2 regions of the Gordonia sp. UCD-TK1 genome follow, and region 1 is predicted to be linked to the other one. Evidence: riboswitches for the same ligand, from Rfam matches in the RefSeq annotation. Region 1 holds a riboswitch; the other holds the start of a gene.
The links. A riboswitch is a leader RNA that binds a small molecule or an ion and turns the genes downstream of it on or off. The one in region 1 is predicted to bind cyclic di-AMP.

Region 1 (3,399 bases):
CCCTTGTGCGGCTGGGTCGATCGTCGGTTGTACGCCGGTGCGTGCGCGCCGAGGAGCCGGCGTTCGCGGACGGCGGCCTCCAGGGCGTGGGAACACTCCACGACGTCGACCCGTTGGGCGAGGAGCACCATCTCCGCGATGCGGCGGCGCGGGTCGTTGCCACTGAAGTACGACCGGACCCGGCGGCGGAGGTCCACCGCGGTGCCCACGTAGAGGACCTCGTTCGACGGGCCGCGGAACAGGTACACCCCGGGACGGGCCGGGACATGGTCGGCGAGTGCGCGTTTGGCGCGCAGGCGCGGGTCGGTCTTCGGGAGATACGACGTCAGCTCGCCGACGGTCGCGATGCCCTGATTGCCGACGCGCTCGAGGAGCCGGTGGAAGACCTCCACCGTGGCGCGCGCATCGTCGAGCGCCCGGTGGGTGGGCCGCACGGAGACGTCGAACAGGTCGGCGAGCGCGCTGAGCTTGACCGTCGGCGCCTCGTCACGGCTGAGGATGCGCCGGGCCATGGTCACCGTGCACAGGCTGAGGCTGAACGTCCACGGCAGGTGGAGCCGGATCGCGTTCTGCCGAAGGAAACCCATGTCGAAACGAGCGTTGTGGGCCACCAGGATCGAGCCGCGGGCGAACTCGAAGAACGACGGCAGCACCGACTCGATCCGGGGGGCGTCGGTCAGCATCGCGGTGGTGATGCCGGTGAGGGTCACGATCTGCGGGGGGATCGGCCGGCCGGGGTCGACCAGCGTGGCGAACTCGCCGACCACCTCGCCGCCGCGGATCTTGACCGCGCCGATCTCGGTGATCCGGTCGCGGACCGGGTCGGACCCGGTGGTCTCGAGGTCGACGACGACGAGGGTCGTCTCGAAGAGCGACCGGTCGCTGAATTCGTTCGTCGTCTCACCCGTGGCCCCCTGGTCGGCGGCCTCCAGGTCGGCGAAGGTGAGCTGCCCCGCGGGCGAGCCGTCCACGCTGGTCTGCGTCACCCGGCGAACACTAGTTCGATCCACCGACATCGCGACCGCGACGCTCCGACATCGTGTCGTGTGACCCGTGTGACTGCTGTGTCGATCGCTGTTCGACGGACTTGTCGGTGGGCGCCCCTAGTCTCCACCTGGACGTGAGAAATGCGGTCTTCTCACGGTCACAACGACCCGTAACGGGGCCGCCGCGGCCCACCCTCGCCAGATGAGATGGAGATCACATTATGTACGTCGATTGTGCGCGCTGCCCGGCTCGTCCCGTCGCTTGCGACGGGTGCATGATGACAGTGCTGTTTGGTGGTCCGAGCTGGGACGATATGTCCCACGAAGGTGGAGGTTCGGTAACGGCGGCCACCTCGGACGCGGATGCCGAACTGGACCTCGCCATCGACGTTCTGCAGGCTGCTGCAATGGTGACCAGCGGCGCTGCACGATCTGCAAGATCAGCCAAAACCGCAGTTCAGGCGCCGGATCGACGCGCTTCTGTGACCGTCCTCAGGGCAGGCTGAGAAGCGGCCGAGGTTTGGCTGTCTGTCGCTTAGTGGACAGAGCGCATCCGATTTCGTAACCTTTCCGAGACCTTTGCGGAGCGTCCCGCTTCAACAGAAGTGGTCCGCAGTAGTCACCGCTCAATCGCCCTCGCGGGCGAACCGGGGAACCACAACCTTCGGACGGGCTCGTCGGAGCGCATCACCACTGATGCGACTCGGTCGAAACCGATCCGAATCGGGGTGAATCGCGTTGCCATGCATGAGTGTCCAGTGGATACCTCATGCGCGAAAACGTGTAGGGCCACTCTTCCGGCCCGAACCCGACAGCTAACTCGGTCGGCGGTAGAGGAAGATCTGAAGGAGAACTCGCTTCGTGGCCAAACATCGTTTGGAACAGCCCAATCGTGGCAGCACGGTCGCCAAGAAGGCGGTGATCGCTGGATCGATCACACTCGGTTCGCTCGCCGCAGCCGCCGGCCCTGCTCTCGCCGCCCCGGTCCACACCCCGCTGGGCACTTTCGAGATCCCGGCCCTGCCCGGCGCGAAGGCCCCGGAGGCCAAGCCCGCGCCTGAGGCCACGCCGGTGAAGAAGTCGCCCGCCGCCACGGTCGAGATCCCCAACCTGGGGCAGTTCACCGTGCCGGGTATCGCGCCGGAGCAGATCCCGCAGCAGTTCCGCCCGCAGGGTGGCGGCGCGCCCCTGGGCCAGCCGCAGCTGACCGCCGGTCAGAAGGCGGTAAAGGCCGCCGAGAGCAAGATCGGTGCGCCGTACTCCTACGGCTCCGCCGGCCCCAACGCATTCGACTGCTCGGGCCTCATCTACTGGTCCTACAAGCAGGCCGGCAAGAACATCCCGCGCGACAGCTACGGCCAGCTCGGCGGCGGACGCGCGGTGTCGTACTCCGAGGCCAAGCCCGGCGACGTCATGATCTTCAACGGTGGCGGCCACGCCGGCATCTACGTCGGCAACGGTCAGTTCGTCCACTCGTCCAACTACGGCACGCCGGTCAAGCGCGACGCCGTCAAGGAGTGGACCCTGACGGGCATCCGTCGGTACTGACGACAACTGAACACGAACAGACTGAGCACGAAGGTCTCTGGACGGGCGGATCGCGTGGATTGCGATCCGCCCGAACCAGTCCCGGGGGCCGGTCGGCCGCCTAGGGTGGTCGACGGGACGCGGGGTACGGGTGCAGGGGCCCGGGATGCTCAGGGATCGACGAGCACACACGAGGGAGTGAGTAGACCGTGCTGATCGGGGAGGGGCGTGGTCGCGCGATGCGGCCGAGGATGCGTTCGGGTCCGCTGATGGTGGCGCTCTGTGTCCTGTCGGCGTTCGCCGTTCTGGCACCGACCGTCGCCGGCGGCGTCGGGGACGCCCGTGCGGTGCCCGCGCGCTCGGCCGATCAGCTGCTCGACCGCTACAAGCAACTGGGCATCGACGCGGAGAAGACCACCGAGGCGATGCACAACGCCAAGATCGAGTACGACAAGCAGCGCGGCATCGTGGCGGCGGCCAAGAAAGCCGCGGCCGAGGCGCAGCAGACGCTGGACACCAGCCGCGCCCAGCTCGCCGTGCACCAGAACCGAGTCGACGCGATCGTCCGCGCCAGCTATCAGGGCGCGCGGGTCAGCGGACTGTACGCCGTGATGGTCAGCGACTCCCCGCAGGCGCTCCTGGACCAGATGTCGGGTCTCGACATGATCTCGCGTCAGGCGTCGGTGGACCTGACCGCGATCAAGAAGGTACGGGCCAGGACCGCTGTCGCGAAGAAGGATGCCGAGCGCACGGCGGTGGCCGCCTCCGAGGCGGTCTCCCGCGCCGAACGGGTCCGTGGTGACCTCCAGACGAAGCAAGCCGACCTGCAGCTCCAGGCGATCCAGATCCGGTCGATCTACAAGTCGATGACCGGCAAGCAGTTGGC
Region 2 (3,399 bases), on a different contig from region 1:
GATTTACCCGGAGTCCCCGACCTGCTCGCCTACTGTCTCAAGCACGGCTACGAGTTGCGCATCATCGAGCAGATGCCACTCGACGCCGACCATGCGTGGCAGCGAGCGCAGATGGTGACCGCACAGGAGATCCTCGCGACCCTGCGGAAGCGATTCACCCTGCTGCCCGACCCCACGCCGCGTGGGAGCGCTCCGGCCGCCACGTGGCTCGTCGACGGCCACCGCGGCACGCACGGCCCGGCACGCGTCGGGGTGATCGCGTCGGTCACCCGGCCGTTCTGCGGGGACTGCGACCGCACCCGGCTCACCGCGGACGGATCACTGCGCAACTGCCTGTTCGCGACGTCGGAAACCGACGTGCGGCACGCGCTGCGCACCCTCCCCGACGACGAGATCGACGCCGCCCTCGCGCGCCTGTGGCGCGCGAACATGTGGGCCAAGGCGGCCGGCCACGAGGTGAACGCGGCGGGCTTCACCCAACCGGATCGGCCGATGTCGGCGATCGGCGGCTAGGCTCGCGTCCGATGCAGCTCACAGTTCGTTTCTTCGCGGCCGCGCGCGCCGCGGCCGGTGCCGAGGAGAAGGTGATCGACGTCGACCCGTCGACCCCCCTCGGTGCCCTCGAGGGCATCCTCGCCGCCGGAAACCCCTCCCTCGCCACGGTTCTCGAACGCTGCTCGTATCTGCGCGACGAGATCGCGTTCTCCGATCGGACGCGTGCGCTCGGCACGTGCGCGACACTCGACGTCCTCCCCCCGTTTGCCGGTGGCTGACGCCACACCCGACTTGTGACCTTAGTCACATCACGGCCCGGTAACAGGATGGGCACGGGACGGCCACTAACCCGTTGAACTGGGATGACGGCCGAAGTGGGTCGGAAGACCCGGATCCGGGCCGAAAATCGCTTGCGTCCAAGCAGGTGATTCAGTCCAACGAACGACGTACTGTTCGAAGCGTCCTCCTCGGAGGTCACAACACAGCAACCAAGACATAACGTCCCACCGGCCGCGCCGAGCCTCGTTCCGCCGGTGGGAACGACAAGCAATCTAGGAACGAGGACGGGGGACCCAACCTCATCCCCTGAGACCGGGCACCACACCAGGTGTCCTCGGGGTTAACTCCCGGAAGTCGCGGCGACCACCACGACGACCCGAGACCGAGCACCTCTCGCTCGAACCCGACAGCTGACTTCGTAGGCGCGTGGAGAGAGGAAACACATACATGTCCGGACGTCATCGCAAGCAGACGACCAGCACGGCCGCCAAGACCATCACCAAGGTCGCCCTCACCGGCGCGGTCCTCGGCGGCGGAGCAGCCCTCCTGGGCACCGGTACCGCCAATGCGGCCACCGACGCCGAGTGGAACCAGGTCGCGCAGTGCGAATCCGGTGGCAACTGGGCCATCGCGACCGGCAACGGCTACCACGGCGGCCTGCAGTTCTCCCCGAGCACCTGGACCGGCCACGGCGGCGGCGAGTTCGCCCCGACCGCCGATCAGGCCTCGCGCGAGGAGCAGATCGTCGTCGCCGAGCGTGTACTCGGTTCGCAGGGCAAGGGCGCCTGGCCCACCTGTGGCACCGGCCTGTCGGGCTCGACCCCGCGCAGCGCGCCGACCGACACCCCGCGTGAGATCGCCCCGGTGCTCCCCGGCGGCAACGGCAGCGTCGATCTGGCGAAGACCACCGAGGACGTCGCCAACCAGGTCACCGACGCCCTCACCGAGGCCGGCGTCAGCCCCGAGATCAAGAACCTCTGGCAGGCGGCCAAGGACAGCGGCGTCACGCTGAACCAGGACCAGATCAAGCTGTTCAACGACAACAAGCACCTGCTGCCCAACCCCTGATCGCCGCTCGACGCCTGATCTGGGACCCAGACGAAGGGCCCCGCACGATGAACCATCCGTGCGGGGCCCTTTTCCATTGGTTTCGACAAGCTCAACCAGCGGGGGGTCAGCTCAACCAGCGGGGGTCAGCTCAACCAGCGGGGGGGCGGGGTCAGGCCGAGTTGACCCATTCGTCGGTGCCGTCGTCGAAGAACTGGTGTTTCCAGACCGGCAGGCGGGCCTTGACCTCGTCGACGAGGCGCGAGCAGGTATCGAACGCCGCCCGACGATGGTCGGCCGCCACCGCGACCACGAACGCGATGTCGCCGATGACGAGGTCGCCGACCCGGTGGGACACCGCGACCGCGCGCACCCCGTCGACCGCGGAGACCTCCGCGACGACCTCGGCCAGGACCTTCGTCGCCGTGGGATGCCCCGAGTAATGCAGCGCGGTCACGGTGCGGCCGCCGTCGTGGTCGCGGACCGCGCCCACGAACCCGACCACCGCACCGGCTTTGCCGTCGGCGGCGTCGATGACCATCGCCTCGTGGTCGGCCAGCGTGATCGGCTCGTCGACGACCGCGGTGTGCACCACGTGCGAGCCGGCCTCTCGGGTCATCGGTGGTCGCCTCCGCGGATCTGATCGAGCGCGTGGTGGACGACCCCGGCGAGGACGCCGAGCCCGTCGCGGACCCCGCCGGTCGAACCGGGCAGGTTCACGACGAGGGTCGTCCCGGCGATTCCGGCGAGTCCACGTGAGAGGACCGCGGTGGGCACCGTCGGCAGCCCGGCCGAGCGGATGGCGTCGGTCAGACCCGGGATCTCGACGTCGAGGAGCGGGCGGGTCTGTTCCGGAGTCCGGTCCGTGGGCGTCAAACCCGTTCCGCCCGTGGTGATGACTAGGTCGACCTCGGCGTAGATCGCGGCGCGGAGGGCCTCGCCGACCGGCGGGCCGTCGGCGACGACGTCGCACTCGTCGACGGTAAAACCCTGCTCGACCAGCCAGGCCTCGATGATCGGTCCGGACCGGTCTTCGTAGACACCGCTGCTGGCGCGGTTCGACGCGACGACGACGCGCGCGACGCGGGGAGGATTCCGGTCAGTCATGAGCCGGGTCAGACGGTTCGCGGTACCAGTCGCCGGATTTGCCGCCGGTCTTGGCGAGCAGGCGGATTCCGTCCATCTTCGCCCGTCGGTCGACGGCCTTGACCATGTCGTGGAGTGTCAGACCGGCGACTGCGACCGCGGTCAACGCCTCCATCTCCACCCCCGTCTGGCCGGAGGTGGCCACGGTCGCGGTGACCTCGATCGTGTCGGCGCCGATCGCGAAGTCGACCTCCACCGAGGACAACGCCAGCTGATGGCACAGCGGGATCAACTCGTCGGTGCGTTTGGCCGCCAGGATCCCGGCGATGCGCGCCGTGGCCAGCACATCTCCTTTGGGCAGCCGCGACTCGCTCAGGAGACCGATCACCTCGGCGGTGGTGTGGAACGTGCCGGCGGCGACGGCGCGACGCTTCGTCGTCGGCTTGGCGCCGACGTCGACCATGCGGGCCGTTCCGGACTCGTCCAGATGAC

Region 2: it holds a riboswitch for cyclic di-AMP, as region 1 does, so the genes downstream of both, A9310_RS18975 (transglycosylase family protein) here and A9310_RS07440 (C40 family peptidase) in region 1, are expected to answer to the same signal.

What each region holds. Positions count from the first base shown of each region.
Region 1 covers NZ_LZMP01000010.1:7,601-10,999, reverse strand. The annotation lists gene A9310_RS07445 (DEDD exonuclease domain-containing protein) at 1-986, opposite strand, end outside; cyclic di-AMP (ydaO/yuaA leader) riboswitch at 1,600-1,831, shown strand; gene A9310_RS07440 (C40 family peptidase) at 1,848-2,534, shown strand; gene A9310_RS07435 (NlpC/P60 family protein) at 2,765-3,399, shown strand, end outside.
Region 2 covers NZ_LZMP01000037.1:14,647-18,045, reverse strand. The annotation lists gene moaA (GTP 3',8-cyclase MoaA) at 1-513, shown strand, start outside; gene A9310_RS18980 (molybdopterin synthase sulfur carrier subunit) at 525-773, shown strand; cyclic di-AMP (ydaO/yuaA leader) riboswitch at 999-1,215, shown strand; gene A9310_RS18975 (transglycosylase family protein) at 1,222-1,842, shown strand; gene A9310_RS18970 (molybdenum cofactor biosynthesis protein MoaE) at 1,994-2,440, opposite strand; gene A9310_RS18965 (molybdenum cofactor biosynthesis protein B) at 2,437-2,928, opposite strand; gene moaC (cyclic pyranopterin monophosphate synthase MoaC) at 2,921-3,399, opposite strand, start outside.